Regions from separate parts of the Vibrio sp. R10-SG3-ISO3 genome, predicted to be linked through region 2. Evidence: predicted binding sites of a transcription regulator. Region 2 holds the regulator's gene; each other region holds the start of a gene.
The links. Region 2 encodes PurR, which represses purine synthesis genes. Its sites were predicted from a motif close to TNANGNAAACGTTTNCNTNA; they were not measured.

Region 1: the regulator PurR is predicted to act here: its motif matches at 2,689-2,708, upstream of guaB (IMP dehydrogenase).
Region 3: the regulator PurR is predicted to act here: its motif matches at 2,135-2,154, upstream of AC6R1A_RS05720 (formate--tetrahydrofolate ligase).
Region 4: the regulator PurR is predicted to act here: its motif matches at 2,026-2,045, upstream of metK (methionine adenosyltransferase).

The regions. Positions count from the first base shown of each region.
Region 1 is NZ_JCBDHE010000043.1:33,770-37,684, reverse strand. Features, by position in the region: gene der (ribosome biogenesis GTPase Der) at 1-622, shown strand, start outside; gene AC6R1A_RS12035 (zinc ribbon domain-containing protein) at 1,047-1,283, shown strand; gene xseA (exodeoxyribonuclease VII large subunit) at 1,270-2,601, opposite strand; gene guaB (IMP dehydrogenase) at 2,847-3,915, shown strand, end outside.
Region 2 is NZ_JCBDHE010000017.1:162,411-166,325, reverse strand. Features, by position in the region: gene torR (two-component system response regulator TorR) at 1-464, opposite strand, end outside; gene torD (molecular chaperone TorD) at 703-1,410, shown strand; gene purR (HTH-type transcriptional repressor PurR) at 1,649-2,653, shown strand; cyclic di-GMP riboswitch class I at 2,829-2,937, shown strand; gene AC6R1A_RS04875 (TfoX/Sxy family DNA transformation protein) at 3,142-3,735, shown strand.
Region 3 is NZ_JCBDHE010000020.1:116,713-120,627, forward strand. Features, by position in the region: gene AC6R1A_RS05715 (putative nucleotidyltransferase substrate binding domain-containing protein) at 1-204, opposite strand, end outside; gene AC6R1A_RS05720 (formate--tetrahydrofolate ligase) at 358-2,106, opposite strand; gene AC6R1A_RS05725 (hypothetical protein) at 2,366-2,554, opposite strand; gene AC6R1A_RS05730 (fatty acid cis/trans isomerase) at 2,593-3,915, opposite strand, start outside.
Region 4 is NZ_JCBDHE010000010.1:146-4,060, forward strand. Features, by position in the region: partial or broken gene AC6R1A_RS01360 (DUF2189 domain-containing protein) at 1-202, opposite strand, end outside; gene metK (methionine adenosyltransferase) at 688-1,842, opposite strand; gene tkt (transketolase) at 2,201-3,915, shown strand, end outside.

The sequences.
Region 1 (3,915 bases), on a different contig from region 2:
AAACGTGGTTCTTCTGGTCATTGATGCGCGTGAAAACATATCAGACCAAGACTTAAGCCTACTCGGTTTTGCGCTCAACGCTGGACGCTCGATCGTGATTGCGGTCAATAAGTGGGATGGCCTTGATATGGACGTGAAAGAGCACGTCAAGAAAGAGCTGGATCGCCGCTTAGGCTTCGTTGATTTTGCACGCATTCACTTTATTTCGGCGTTGCATGGCACGGGTGTAGGTCACCTGTTTGAATCGGTTCAAGAGGCGTACAAGTCTGCCACCACTCGCGTGGGTACTTCTGTTTTGACTCGAATCATGAAGATGGCAACCGACGATCACCAGCCACCTTTGGTACGTGGACGTCGTGTGAAGCTAAAATACGCCCACGCTGGTGGATACAACCCACCGATCGTGGTGATTCACGGCAACCAAGTGAATGAGCTTCCAGACTCTTACAAGCGCTTCTTGATGAACTACTTCCGTAAATCGCTTGAGATTATGGGCACACCGATTCGAATTACTTTCCAGAACAGTGAAAACCCGTATGAAGGTAAATCGAGCAAGATGACCCTATCACAAGAGCGTAAACGCAAACGCTTAATGGGCATGGTGAAAAACCGTAAGAAGTAGCCCTATCTGAATAATCACATGATGGTCAAAACGCCTTAGCTTGCTAAGGCGTTTTTTTATGTCATCAATGGGCTCCACCAAAGAGCCTATCCCTCTTTTCCACTCATTTTCGAGTTACATACTGTGTATTTGGATGAGTGATCATTTTATTAAGTCTGGTTGTAGTGTGTATTTTTAATCTTTATTGGTTAATTGTGCTTTTTAAAATTGAAATGCAGCATATGTAACTTATGCTTTCGGTGTGTGGTTATATAAATGTTCTTTTAGGGGGAGATCGCTGATCACAGCGGCTTTTGCCGATGATCTTATTATGATCATTTATAGAAGCATAGAGCGATGAGAGCAAGCCAGTCGGTGTGATATTGAGTTGGAGATGGGATTTTTGTATATTAGTTTAAGCTAAATTAAAAAGGTAACACAGATCATGAACACCAATCTATGCCCAAGTTGTCAGCAAGAGCTGGAGTGGAATGGCCACTACCACTGCACACAGTGCCAACATGATTACAACAAGATCGGTTGGTGCCCACAGTGCGACAGTGAATTAGAGAAGCTGCAAGCGTGCGGCGCGGCAAATTATTTTTGTAATCAGTGCAACGAACTCAAATCGAAATCAGCGATTCGATTTGAGTTCCGTCCTATTGACTCTAAGAAATCGTAGAAAAGAGGGTGCCGTCGGCTAAACGGGTGACTAAGGTGTCACCTGATTTCATTTGCTTTGTGGAGGTCACTACATCGCCTTGTGCGTTTTGGCTGATCGAGTAGCCACGTTTTAATGTCGCCAGTGGGCTGACCGCATCTAACGTTTCCGCCGCTAACGCGAGTTGATGGCGTTGATAGGTCAAACGTTTATTCATCGCGTCGATCAGTTGTTGCTCTAAACGGATCATGCTTGCGTGTTGATTGGCGAGTTTATGTGCAGGGCTATGCAGGTTGAGTTTGTAGTGCAGTCGCTCGACTCGTTGCTCTGCACTGCGCAATCCATTATCCATCGCTCGCTTGAGGCGAATGTCGAGTTCATCTAACTGCTGGCTCTGACGTTGAAGTTGATGAGTGGGATGTTGACGTTCGAGACGATGCAGCAGGCCAGTCAGGTTGCGTTGTTGCTCAGACACTCTCTGGCGCCACGTACTGAGCAGTTTATGCTCACGACTAGCGAGCGCTTGCTCTTTATGGCTGTTGTCGCGGCTCACTAGCTCAGCGGCTGCCGAGGGGGTAGGCGCGCGCATATCGGCGACGAAATCGGCGATGGTCACATCCACTTCATGTCCAACCGCACTGATAATCGGGATTTGACTCGCCGCAATCGTTCGCGCTACGACCTCGTGGTTGAAGCACCATAAGTCTTCTAGAGAGCCCCCGCCACGACCGACGATCAAGACATCACATTCGTTACGACTGTTGGCACAGCCAATGGCTTGCGCGATTTGAATCGCGGCATCGTCACCTTGTACTAATGTCGGGTAAATAATCACCGGCAGTGAAGGGTCACGTCGCTTCAGTACATCCAGAATATCGTAGAGCGCCGCACCGGTTTTCGAGGTAATGATGCCAACCCGTTTCGGATGCTCAGGCAGCGGCTTCTTGTTAGTCTGTGCAAACAGGCCTTCAGCAGCTAGCTTCATTTTAAGCGCTTCAAACTCTTGCTGGAGTCGGCCATCGCCTTCCGGCTGCATGCTTTCAATGATCAACTGATAGTCGCCGCGAGGTTCATACAACGAGAGACGCGCTTTGACTAATACTTGATTGCCGTTAGCCGGCTTGAACGTGACACGACGATTATTGCCGCGAAACATCGCGCATTTGATTTGAGCTCGGGAGTCTTTAAGGGTGAGATACCAGTGACCAGACACCGGGGCAGAGAAGTTGGAGATCTCTCCGACCAACCAAACGATACCCATTTCGTTTTCAAGCAGCAGGCGAACTTCTGCGTTGAGGCGAGAGACAGTGAAAATGTTTTGATTGGTGGATGCAGGCACAGCTAATCCCATGGACGTGGGTATGGAAATTAGCGGCAATATAATACATAGCAAGGGGGTGATTGCAAATAAAAAGTAGAAAAATGTGTAGCCAAGCGTTTGCGTTGACCGTATAATCCGTCCGCAATATCTAATCCAAATGCAACATTGTTCTCGCACACTCTAGTGTGAATAGGTTGCCCTCATTATGCGAAACGATGAGATTGGATTGTTCTTTTTACTCCTCTAATTGTGAGATATTGCAAATGCTAAGAATTGCCAAAGAAGCGCTGACATTCGACGACGTACTGCTTGTGCCAGCACACTCCACCGTTCTCCCAAACACAGCTGATCTTCGCACTCAGTTGACGAAAAATATCACTCTTAATATTCCGATGATTTCTGCGTCTATGGATACCGTGACGGAAGCCCGTCTGGCTATCGCTCTTGCGCAGGAAGGTGGCATTGGCTTTATCCACAAGAACATGTCGATTGAGCAGCAAGCGGCAGAAGTTCGTAAAGTTAAGAAATTTGAAGCGGGTGTGGTCACTGACCCTGTTACCGTTAACCCTGAAGCGACCATCGCGGATGTGGTTGCACTGACAGACAAGCACGGCTTTGCAGGCTTCCCTGTTGTCACAGAGAACAAAGAGCTGGTCGGTATTATCACCGGTCGTGACGTGCGCTTTGTTACCGACCTCACTAAGAAAGTCTCTTCAGTGATGACGCCAAAAGAGAGCCTTGCTTCAGTAAAAGAAGGGGCAACTCGTGCTGAAGTGCAAGAGAAGATGCACGAAGCGCGCGTTGAAAAAGTGTTGGTGGTTAACGATGAGTTCCAACTCACAGGTATGATCACCGCAAAAGACTTCCACAAAGCAGAACGTAAACCGAACGCGTGTAAAGATGAGCGCGGTCGTCTTCGTGTTGGTGCGGCAGTGGGTGCTGGCACGGGTAACGAAGAGCGTGTTGCGGCATTGGTTGAAGCGGGTGTTGACGTGCTTTTGATCGACTCTTCACACGGCCACTCTGAAGGTGTTCTTAACCGTATCCGTGAAACTCGCGCGGCATACCCTAATCTCGATATCATTGGCGGTAACGTAGCAACGGGTGCCGGTGCGAAAGCCCTTATCGATGCAGGCGTTAGCGCAGTGAAAGTTGGTATCGGCCCAGGTTCTATCTGTACCACTCGTATCGTAACGGGCGTGGGTGTCCCTCAGGTAACGGCCATCGCTGATGCATCGGAAGTGGCAAATCAACACGGTATTCCCGTTATCGCTGACGGCGGTATCCGTTTCTCAGGCGACATCTGTAAAGCTATCGTTGCTGGCGCATCGT
Region 2 (3,915 bases):
CCTCGGCTCAAAGCGCGGCGCTGAATATCGAACGTCCATTCAGCAAAGCGGACCACGCCGTCTTGCTGATCGCTGCCCGCGTTTTGCGCTCCCGCAGCCAGTGCGATGCGCCACAAGAGGTTCTTGACTCTGACGAGCAGTTCCCTAAGCTCAAATGGCTTGGTGACATAATCGTCCGCGCCCATTTCTAAACCAACAATCTTATCAATGCTGTCGGTACGCCCGGTAACCAAGATAATACCGATGTCCGATTGACTGCGCAGCTCACGTGTCAGCATCAAGCCATCTTCGCTGGGCAGATTGATATCCAGCATCACCAAATCGACCCGACTGCTACTGAGTACGTCGCGCATCTGCGCGCCATTCTCAGCTTGGCTCACCTGATACCCTTCGGTTTGAAAGTAGCCCGCCAATTTACGGCGAGTCACTTCATCATCTTCAACAACCAAAATGTGGTAGCTCATCGGCTCTACTCACTTATTCACACACTGATTCAATGGCTTTATTCTATTCATAATTAGTCACAACTCCATCTTTGTCCTCTTTGGGAGGTGAAAAGTTGGCGATTCATTGATGCAAAGCAAGCTTTGCTGCCCTGTTCACAAATTGCCATATTTGACCATTTCTTCTCATAATCAGGTTGACCGCTGTTCATTTTTATCCGTTAGACTTAACGGCATCTGATTCAGTTGAGAGCCCATCATGCCAGAGACACCTAACGCCCAGATTTCCGACCCTTTATCTCCCGCCGAAAAAGAGCAGCGCGCCTTTGATGAGCAACGCGCCGAGCTCTACTGGTGGTTTTCGAGCGTGTTTGCCAAAGAGCTCTCAGAGCAAGAGCTGGCCCAATATCATTCGGTGGACACACGTACCTTTCTGACGGGACTTGCACAAACCCCTGAGCTTAACGTAGCCGCAGACAGGCTCATCGATGCATTGAACCGATTGCAAGACAGGCCAGATGCTCAGTTGGAACTATCAGCCGACTATTGCGACCTGTTTTTAAAATCCGACCGAGACAGCGCGTTGCCTTACGCCTCTGTCTACTTAGATGAATCCGGACTGCTCAATGGGGAGCCCGCCAAACAGATGGACACTCTGCTCCAACAACATGGCGTGGCCGTGCATTCAGGGCTCAATGAACCTTCTGATCATCTCGCGATAGAGTTGGATTTTTTAGGTAACCTGATTGTGCGCGGCGCTCATGCAGCAGAGCAGACGGCAGGCGACACGCATCTCGCCTACCAAGAGCAAGCCGATTTTATTGAGCAGCATCTACTCCCTTGGATTGAGAGGTTTGCCGAGCGCTGCCAGCGCCTCGACACATTCGGCTTCTATGCGGCGCTGTCGTCGCTATTGTGCGCGTTCATTCAATTGGATAAAGCCTACCTGCAAGGCGATAGCGATTAAGCCCATACAAAAGGTGTGGCGAGATCCCAAAGGCGGGTTTTTTATTTGCCCAAATCGACGTTGCGGACTACAATCCGGTCCGCAAACGATAAAACTAATAAATACAAACCGCTTTTTGAGGGCGGTTTTTGTGTTTCTGATACTTTCTGTCTACATACTCTAAACTTTGTATAGACTTTACTTTTATAGACTTAACTTTTCATAGAATAGTAGGCAGTCATCGACAGGACAAAACCATATGGCCACGATTAAAGACGTCGCTCGCTTAGCGGGTGTCTCGACCACCACTGTATCCCATGTGATCAACAAAACACGCTTTGTCGCTGAAGCCACGCAAGAAAAAGTGATGGAAGCGGTTCAAGAGTTGAACTATGCCCCAAGTGCCGTTGCACGCAGCCTGAAATGTAACTCGACACGCACAATAGGCATGCTGGTTACTCAATCGACCAACCTTTTCTTCTCGGAAGTGATCGACGGGGTTGAGAGCTACTGCTACCGTCAAGGCTACACCTTGATCTTGTGTAACACTGGCGGCATCTACGAGAAACAACGTGACTACATTCGCATGCTGGCGGAAAAGCGCGTTGATGGCATCTTAGTGATGTGTTCAGATTTGACCGAAGAGTTGAGCGAAATGCTTGACCGTCATAAAGACATCCCTAAGGTGGTGATGGATTGGGGCCCGGAAAGCTCACAAGCCGATAAAATCATCGACAACTCGGAAGAAGGCGGCTACCTCGCAACAAAATACCTGATTGATCACGGCCACAAGCGCATTGCTTGCTTGAGTGGGCATTTTGAAAAAGCGGCCTGCCAAGAACGCATCCAAGGCTTTAAGCGCGCAATGAACGAGTCGGGTTTGAGCGTCAACGAAGATTGGATCTTAGAAGGTAACTTTGAGTGCGATACCGCCGTGCTTGCCGCGGACAAAATCGTCGCCATGGACGAAAAGCCAACCGCAGTATTCTGTTTCAACGATACGATGGCGCTCGGTTTGATGAGCCGTTTACAGCAAAAAGGCATTCGTATTCCAGAAGACATGTCGGTCATTGGTTATGACAACATTGAGCTAGCCGAGTACTTTTCACCACCGCTAACGACGGTTCACCAGCCGAAGCGCCGTGTGGGTAAAAACGCATTTGAGATTTTGCTCGAACGTATTAAAGACAAAGAGCATGAAAAACGTATTTTTGAAATGCACCCAGAAATCGTCGAGCGCGATACCGTGGCGACGGTGAAATAGACCAACGAACAAGTTCAGCACATCACATCGACTAGCCCAGCGAGAATACTTCTCATCCGCTGGGCTTTATTCTCTCGGTAACACCCCTCTATTTTATGAACTAAGATCACATTTAACCCATCAAAACGTGATGTTTAGCCCATAAATTATTTATGCTTATTATGTTCGACGAATGCCACGAACAGGGCAAACCATTTCGAAAGGATGGGACGCAAAGCTTCCGGCCTGTTGCAGCCACTCAACTATTTCAACGTTGATGACTGCTTGGTAGCGGGGTTGCCGATGGCAAATGTGCACTTCGTAATTCTTTATCAAAAGCAAAGAATACAATGAGTTAAACGTTGCGCGCGCATTATGCGCTCACACCGTGAGTAGGATTATTCTTTTATGAGCCAGAATGACACCCTACTGACACAAAACCTGCATATTTTTGCTAATCTCTCGGACCTGAATTTGGTGGCGTATTGTAATACACCGAGAATAACAGCATGGATAAACCAATTTTAAAAGACTCAATGGGATTGTTTGAACCATTGGGCAAGATCAAGTCTCGCTCAATGTTTGGTGGATTCGGAATCTTCGCTGATGACACCATGTTTGCCCTCGTGGTAAATGACAAACTTCACATACGCGCCGACGACTCGTTGGCCCAACAGTTTAATGCTCAGGGACTCGAGCCATACGTGTATAAAAAGCGTGGTTTCCCTGTGGTCACCAAATACTACGCCCTTGGCCATGACTGGGATCAGGATGTCGCTCAGACTATTGCGATGGCAAACACTGCACTAGAGGCGGCCAACAAAGACAAGCAGCGTCAAACCAACGCCAGACCAACGCGCCTGAAAGATCTGCCGAACTTGCGTCTAGCGACCGAGCGAATGCTCAAGAAAGCGGGTATCGACAGTGTCTCCCGTTTGGAGCAGACGGGCGCAGTGGAAGCGTATAAAGCGATTCGTTCCACACACTCTGCCGACGTCAGCATCGACCTGCTGTGGGCACTTGAGGGGGCAATTAAAGGCACGCACTGGTCTGTGGTCCCTCAAGCAAGACGCGACGAGCTCCTGAATCAGCTGCAAAGCTAGTCAGCGATAGCGTTCAGTAATTCCAATCCCCGTCTCAAGCCAGCCCAACACCGCTGGCTTGAGACGTTTTTAGCCGATGCTTTTCTAGCGTTTCCATTCCTTCGTCATAGAATCCAACGTATTTTTCCCTTTAGGGCGAAATTTTTTACTGGCTTTTTGGTTCATATCTAACAATGATCA
Region 3 (3,915 bases), on a different contig from region 2:
TTTGCGGCGGTAGACTTCAATGACGCCACTGCGAATCATATACAGATCGTGAATCTCATCGCCAAAGTGGATGACGGGTGTATCTTCCCGAAAATAGGAGATTTCGATGCTTTTCGTGACGGTGTTGAGAACTTCATCTTCGAGTTCATCAAAAGGCGGATGTTGGGCGAGGAAGTTTTTGATTTCGAGTAGTTCGGCTTCCATGATGGGGTCCACTGTTGGCTGACTGAATGTCAATGGTACAACATCTAGGGTGAAAAGTGGCGCAGTGGCTTAAAAAATAAAGGCTTAGGCACAGTGCCCAAGCCTCGTTCAAACTTGAATAAAACCTGAAAGGCGAAGCTAACTCGCTAAGGTTTAGCTCAGCCCGATGATGTTGCCGTCATCGTCTAGATCAAGATTCATAAACGCTGGTTTATCAGGGAGACCAGGCATCGTCATCACATTGCCACACAGGGCGTAGATAAAACCGGCACCTGCACACAGCTTGAGTTCCCGTACTGGCACATCAAAGTGACTAGGCGCCCCTTTGACTGCGCCATCAGTCGAGATGGACATGGGCGTTTTTGCCATACAGACGGCAAGGTGATCAAAGCCTTGTTGCTTGAACTGGGCCAGTTGCGCTTTCGCCAGCTCACTGAGCGTGATGGACGACGCGCCATAGCCTGTTTCTGTTACCGCCATCAGTTTCTCTTCCAGTGATTGGGAAAGTTGATACAGTGGCTTAAAGCTCGCGTTCGTCTGCGTTTGTTCCACCACCTTGGCGGCAAGCTCACGAGTGCCTTCACCACCAAGGGCAAAGCCTTCGCTGATAGAAACGGCGACATTGTTTGGCAGAGCTTCGATCAGCGCTTTCAGCTCAGCGAGCTCTTGTTCGCTGTCTTGCGGGAATCGGTTGATGGCCACAACCGCCGGCACGCCGTACTTGTTGACATTGTCGATGTGCCATTTTAGGTTTTCAAATCCAGCGTGCAGCGCGTTTTTATCATCATGGAATAGGGCGTCAGGCAAGGCTTGGCCTGGCTTTAAGTCGTAACAGCCAGAGTTGGCTTTAAGTCCGCGCAACGTTGCCACAATGACGGCGCAATCAGGCGCTTTGCCGGAGAGTTGCGCTTTGATGTTGCACGCTTTTTCAAAGCCCATGTCTGAACCAAAGCCGCCTTCGGTGACCGTGAAATCGGCCAACTTGGTGGCGATATTGTCTGCGATGATGGAAGAGTTACCGTGAGCAATATTGGCGAAAGGCCCAGCGTGGATCAAGGTCGGCACACCTTCTAGCGTTTGCATTAACGTGGGTTCGATGGCGTCTTTCATGCAGACCGCCATAGCGCCGGCGACTTGCAAATCTTCTGCGGTCACGGGCTGCCCATCGAGATCATAAGCTAGTACAACACGGCCGATACGCTGGCGCAAATCGCTCAGGTTGCTGGCAAGGGCAAGAATGGCCATCAGTTCCGATGCGGCTGAAATGTCAAAGCCATCTTGGCGCTCAAAGCCGTTGATGGTTTTACCTGGCTCGTTCTGACCCACGCGGATCATGCGCAGTGCACGGTCATTATGATCCATTACGCGTTTCCACACGATGCGTTCTGGGTTAAGACGCAGTGCTTTGAGTCCACTGCGCGTTTCGAAATCGTCATAGCCGTTGCGCTGTTCATGATACAGACGCGCGTCAATGGCGGCCGCCGCGAGGTTGTGGGCAGCGCTCACCGCATGAATATCGCCAGTGAGGTGCAAGTTCAACTCTTCCATCGGCGCGACTTGCGAGTAACCGCCGCCCGCTGCGCCGCCTTTGACGCCAAACACGGGCCCCATAGAAGGTTGACGAATGCACGCCATTACAGAGCGCCCCAACTTTTTCAATCCTTGCGCAAGGCCAATCGTGGTGACGGTTTTGCCTTCGCCAAGAGGGGTTGGAGTAATCGCGGTCACGACGATTAGCTTGCCTGTAGGTTGATCATCGAGCCTTTTCAGTGTGCTCAGTGAGATTTTGGCCTTATATTTTCCTTGGCTGTGAAACTCTGATTCCGTTAATCCAGCGTTAAGCGCAACCTGATCGATAGATTGCAGTGATGTCGTGCGACAGATTTCAATATCGGACAGCATAAAACCCTCAAAATACAGACTCAAAAAGTGAGGCAAACGTTTGCGCACGAATGATAGCGTGTAATCTTGCGTTGTAAAGCGCTTTTTAGTGACGGAATATTTTAGCGGATTGGGCGAAGAACGCCTACGCAAATTGGGTTGGACATGTAGGCCAATAACTCAGCGAACAATGTTGGAATGAACAGAGCGAGTGACAGAATAATAAAACGCCCTGCAAGGCAGGGCGAGTGAGGCGGCCCAGTTGACTGAGCAACTATAGTTAGTACCAGTCGTCTTCCGGATAGAGCTTCCCTTCGGGTGCATAAGGGGAGTCATCACGGGTGTGAGATGACCGGTTTCTCAAGCTGTCGAGTTGGTGCTCTAACATCTGTACGGTGTCGTAATCACCTTCGGAGCACGCGACATAGATTTGTTGCTCCAATGCTCGGATATTGTCTTGAAGTCCCATAACTACCTCCGATAACACGTTAAACCCAATTAAAACGTTTATCTGTTTTCAAAACGATTATAGTCCAGCAATCCAAATTCGATCGGTTGATCCGCTTTATACCACTCGTGCACGCGGTCACTGAACGGCCAGAATTCATCAGAACTGCGGCGAATCGCGAATTGATCCAGTATCTTAATGTAATCGTCTTCGGTTCGCAGCGCTTCTAATGATTCGACCAACTGATCGACCTCAGATTCCTCCAACGATAGGTACGCAGCCGGATAGCTACCGATCACTCCGCGCACTAAGGTTAAATCATCATTGGCGAAATCACGGTTACTCTCTTCATTAAACAAGCTAGAAATATTGGTGTGAGCGTTATTGTGTAGCAGAGTAAACAACTGCTCTTGTCCGCTTGGCGCGCGCACCATGATCATCAGGCTTTGTGGCAAATGGACCAGACCTTCACCTTGTATTGCATCGATACGTCTCAGGGTTGCTTCACTGCGCTCGCTTAGACCCGTTTGCTCAATCTTGAAACGGTTGGACAGTACGGGGGCGAGTTGGGTTTGGAGAATGTCATACAGCTCCGCTTTCGGATCATCGCTGGCATAGCGCACTTGCGTTGGTTGGTTGAAGGGTTCGACGTTGCGCTGTAAGAAATCACTCAACTGAGCGCTCTGATCTTGATACCAGCTCGAATGCTCTTGATGACGAACCTCTTGAGGAAGTAAGGCGACAAAATTACTTTCTCCCTCTAGGCGCAGGAAGTCCATAAACATGCGCGTCATCAATTGGTGGCCAAAGTTGCCATAGACATCAAAGCCTGCCACAAGGAGGTAATGAATGCGCTCTAACAAGGCATAATCAAGCACCCAGGCGGTTTTTGGTGGCGTGCCGACTAACCCTTGGACCACTGACGCACTATCAAAATGGCGAAATACCGTGAGAGCGGCATTGGGGTTCGTGCCACCGCCTGTCCAGATGATATCGGTGGTCAGGTGTTTGCCGTCTTTAAACCACTGATTGGTGAACTCAGATTTCGCTTTCAAATAGCGCGCTTGCTGCTTGGAATAACTGACCCAATTGGCAATCGGCAGCGTATTGCTTTCCAGCTCAGCAGGCAGTTTTAGGTTGTCGGCTTGCGAGCGATAAAACTCATTCACTTGCGGAATATCCGATTTATCGGGATCTAAAAAAAAGACCCAAAATCGGTCATTGATGACATTGAGCGCCAATTGTCCTCGGCATACCGGCCCTTTGATGAAGGCGTTGATGGTATTTTGTGCGTTGTCGAGCAAGTAGTTGAAGCGCGCTTTGACGGGTAGATCGATAAAGGCCGTCATGGGATTCGCCGCGACATCAGGCTCATAACTGGG
Region 4 (3,915 bases), on a different contig from region 2:
CGATGGCCGCCGCCATAAAGCACAAGCCGTAGAAAGCGCTAATCAGCGGCATGCGAACAAAGTCGTGCAAGCCGAGCGCGAGCCAATGAAATGGGGCAGAGATACTGACCTGATTACACGGTATGGTGCGCGCGTATTCGTGGTCGCTGACTTCCTTATGTTTTTGCTCTTTGAAGTCATGTGGGTTAACCGTACGAGGCATAACTCCTCCTTGATCAATCTCGATTCTCATCCTCTTCTTTGCCTTTTTACTGGTGGCCGAGAAAAGGGGTTGTTATGTATTTGTAAACAGAAGACGTTTTTAAACGCAAGCCGTTCGCAAACACGAGAGAGTGCTGACCCGATTCGCTGATGTGCTCCTAGACGCTGACGTTAAAGGGTGTGAACTCTCAGTTTTATGTTGGTGCCGTGATCTGAACACAAGCTTTGCGCGTGTTACTCGGCGCAGAGGGGATGGCAGTCACGTCTGGTTTTATACGTAAAGACGTCATCCTTGGATGCGTTCATTTAACATATTGTTAACTATTGACCTCAATGGCGTAAATTACAACCTGGGAGGTTAAATTTTGTTCAATGATGGGTGGGGATGCGAGGTCGGGGTGAGCACAGCGAGCGAGGAGGCCAGATAGCAGGCAAAAGAAAGGGCTTTTGGCGAACCAAAAGCCCTGAAATAGTGTGGCTCAGTGATTACTTGAGACCAGCGAAGTCACGCAGTTCTGCGGCTTTATTCGTCGCTTCCCAAGGGAACTCTTCACGACCGAAGTGGCCGTAAGCGGCGGTCTTCTTGTAGATTGGCTGAAGTAGGTTCAGCATCTCTTGCAGGCCGTATGGACGTAGATCGAAGAACTGACGTACCGCTTCAATGATGATGTCGTGCGAGACTTTCTCAGTACCGAACGTTTCCACCATGATAGACGTTGGATCCGCAACACCGATTGCGTAAGACAATTGGATTTCACAGCGATCTGCCATACCCGCCGCGACGATGTTTTTCGCCACGTAGCGTGCTGCGTAAGCGGCACTACGGTCTACTTTCGATGGATCTTTACCAGAGAATGCACCACCACCGTGACGCGCTGCGCCGCCGTAGGTATCAACGATGATCTTACGACCGGTCAAACCACAGTCGCCCATTGGGCCACCGATAACAAAACGACCGGTTGGGTTGATGAAGAAGTTAGTGTCTTTGTTGAGCCACTCAGCCGGTAGAACAGGTTTGATGATCTCTTCCATTACCGCTTCGCGCAGATCCGGCGTTGAGATAGAGTCACAGTGCTGAGTTGACAGTACGACCGCATCGATACCAACGATCTTACCTTCGTTGTACTGGAACGTAACCTGAGATTTTGCATCTGGACGCAACCATGGCAGTGTGCCGTTCTTACGTACTTCCGCTTGCTTTTGCACTAGGCGGTGTGAGTAAGTGATAGGCGCTGGCATGAGGACTTCAGTCTCGTTACATGCGTAACCAAACATGATGCCTTGGTCACCGGCACCTTGCTCTTTTGGATCCGCTTTGTCGACACCTTGGTTGATGTCTGGAGACTGTTTACCGATGGTGTTTAGCACTGCACACGAATCCGCGTCAAAGCCCATGTCAGAGTGAACGTAGCCAATTTCACGTACGGTTTGGCGTGTTAACTCTTCGATGTCTACCCATGCAGAAGTGGTGATTTCACCGCCGACCATGACCATACCGGTCTTGACGTAGGTTTCACACGCTACGCGAGCTTTTGGATCTTGCTCGAGGATCGCATCGAGAACCGCATCTGAGATTTGGTCTGCAATTTTATCTGGATGGCCTTCTGATACGGATTCAGAAGTAAACAGGTGCTTAGCCATGAGAGCTCCATTTAATCTGTTGGATGGGCGTCATTGCTCGCCCAGCACAAAAATAAGGTTAAATTATGTAGGTGTATCTACATCTAGACGTCTATTCTAGTTTTGCGTGCTCGAATTACAAGTTATTTTTGTGATTTAAGTAGAGTAAAAACGCGTATTTTTCTCAATCCGCCGCGTGAGGTAAAGAGCAATCGTTTGCATCAAACAGTAACGAAAACCGGCGGTCCTCGAGAAATTTGCAATAAATATCTTAGATCTGGCGCTGATTAGACAGTAATCGATTGCACCTGCGTAGATGCTCTGCGAGAATTATCGCCCACCTTAGTTATCAATTCGCTTAATGCATTCAGGAGCAGACATGTCTTCTCGTAAACACTTGGCCAATGCAATTCGTGCACTTAGCATGGATGGTGTTCAACAAGCTAATTCCGGTCACCCAGGCGCACCGATGGGGATGGCGGATATCGCCGAAGTTCTTTGGCGTTCACACTTAAACCACAACCCAGCGAACCCAGAATGGGCAAACCGCGACCGTTTCGTGCTATCAAACGGCCACGGCTCAATGCTGATTTACTCTTTGCTGCACCTAAGTGGTTACGAGCTGTCTATTGACGATCTGAAAAACTTCCGTCAGCTTCATTCAAAAACGCCGGGCCACCCAGAATATGGTTATGCACCGGGCGTAGAAACCACCACTGGTCCTCTTGGTCAGGGCATCACAAACGCAGTGGGCATGGCGCTGGCAGAGAAAGCATTAGCGGCGCAGTTCAATAAAGAAGGCCATGACATCATCGACCACTTCACCTACGTATTCATGGGTGATGGCTGTTTGATGGAAGGGATCTCTCACGAAGCATGTTCACTAGCGGGCACTCTGGGCCTTGGCAAGCTGATCGCTTTTTGGGATGACAATGGCATCTCGATTGATGGTGAAGTGGAAGGTTGGTTCTCTGACGATACACCAAAACGCTTTGAAGCTTACGGTTGGCACGTTATTCCAGCTGTCGATGGTCATGATGCTGAGGCGATCAACGCCGCCATCACTGCCGCGAAAGCGGACCCTCGTCCTACTCTGATTTGTACTAAGACCATCATTGGTTTTGGTTCACCAAACAAAGCGGGCTCTCACGATTGTCACGGCGCGCCACTAGGTGCAGACGAAATCAAAGCTGCGCGTGAGTTCCTAGGTTGGGAGCACCCAGCGTTTGAGATTCCAGCAGACGTATACGAGCAGTGGGATGCGAAAACCGCAGGCGCAGCATCTGAAGCGGCGTGGAACGCTCAGTTTGAGGCTTACGCAGCGGCGTACCCAACAGAAGCGGCGGAGCTGAAACGTCGTCTCAACGGTGAGCTTCCTGCGCAATGGGAAGAGAAAGCGAATCAAATCATTGCTGATCTGCAAGCCAACCCAGCTAACATTGCCTCGCGCAAAGCGTCTCAAAATGCGCTTGAAGCGTTCGGTAAAATGCTGCCTGAGTTTATGGGCGGTTCGGCGGACCTTGCGCCATCCAACTTGACCATGTGGTCGGGCTCAAAATCACTGGAAGCAGACGATTTCTCAGGTAACTACATTCACTACGGTGTGCGTGAGTTCGGTATGACGGCCATCATGAATGGTATTGCGCTGCATGGCGGTTTTGTCCCTTACGGTGCGACCTTCTTGATGTTTATGGAGTACGCTCGTAACGCGATGCGTATGGCCGCGCTGATGAAAATTCAGAACATCCAAGTATACACGCATGACTCGATTGGTTTGGGTGAAGATGGCCCAACGCACCAACCCGTTGAGCAAATGGCGTCACTTCGCCTAACGCCAAACATGAGCACATGGCGTCCATGTGACCAAGTGGAATCTGCGGTCGCTTGGAAATTGGCGATTGAGCGTAAAGATGGCCCAACGTCTCTGATTTTTTCTCGTCAAAACCTCGAGCAGCAAGCGCGTGACGCTGAGCAAGTGGCTAACATCGCTAAGGGTGGTTACATCCTAAAAGATTGCGCGGGCAAGCCAGAGCTTATCCTTATCGCCACCGGTTCTGAAGTGGAACTGGCTGTTGAAGCGGCGGCGCAGCTTAC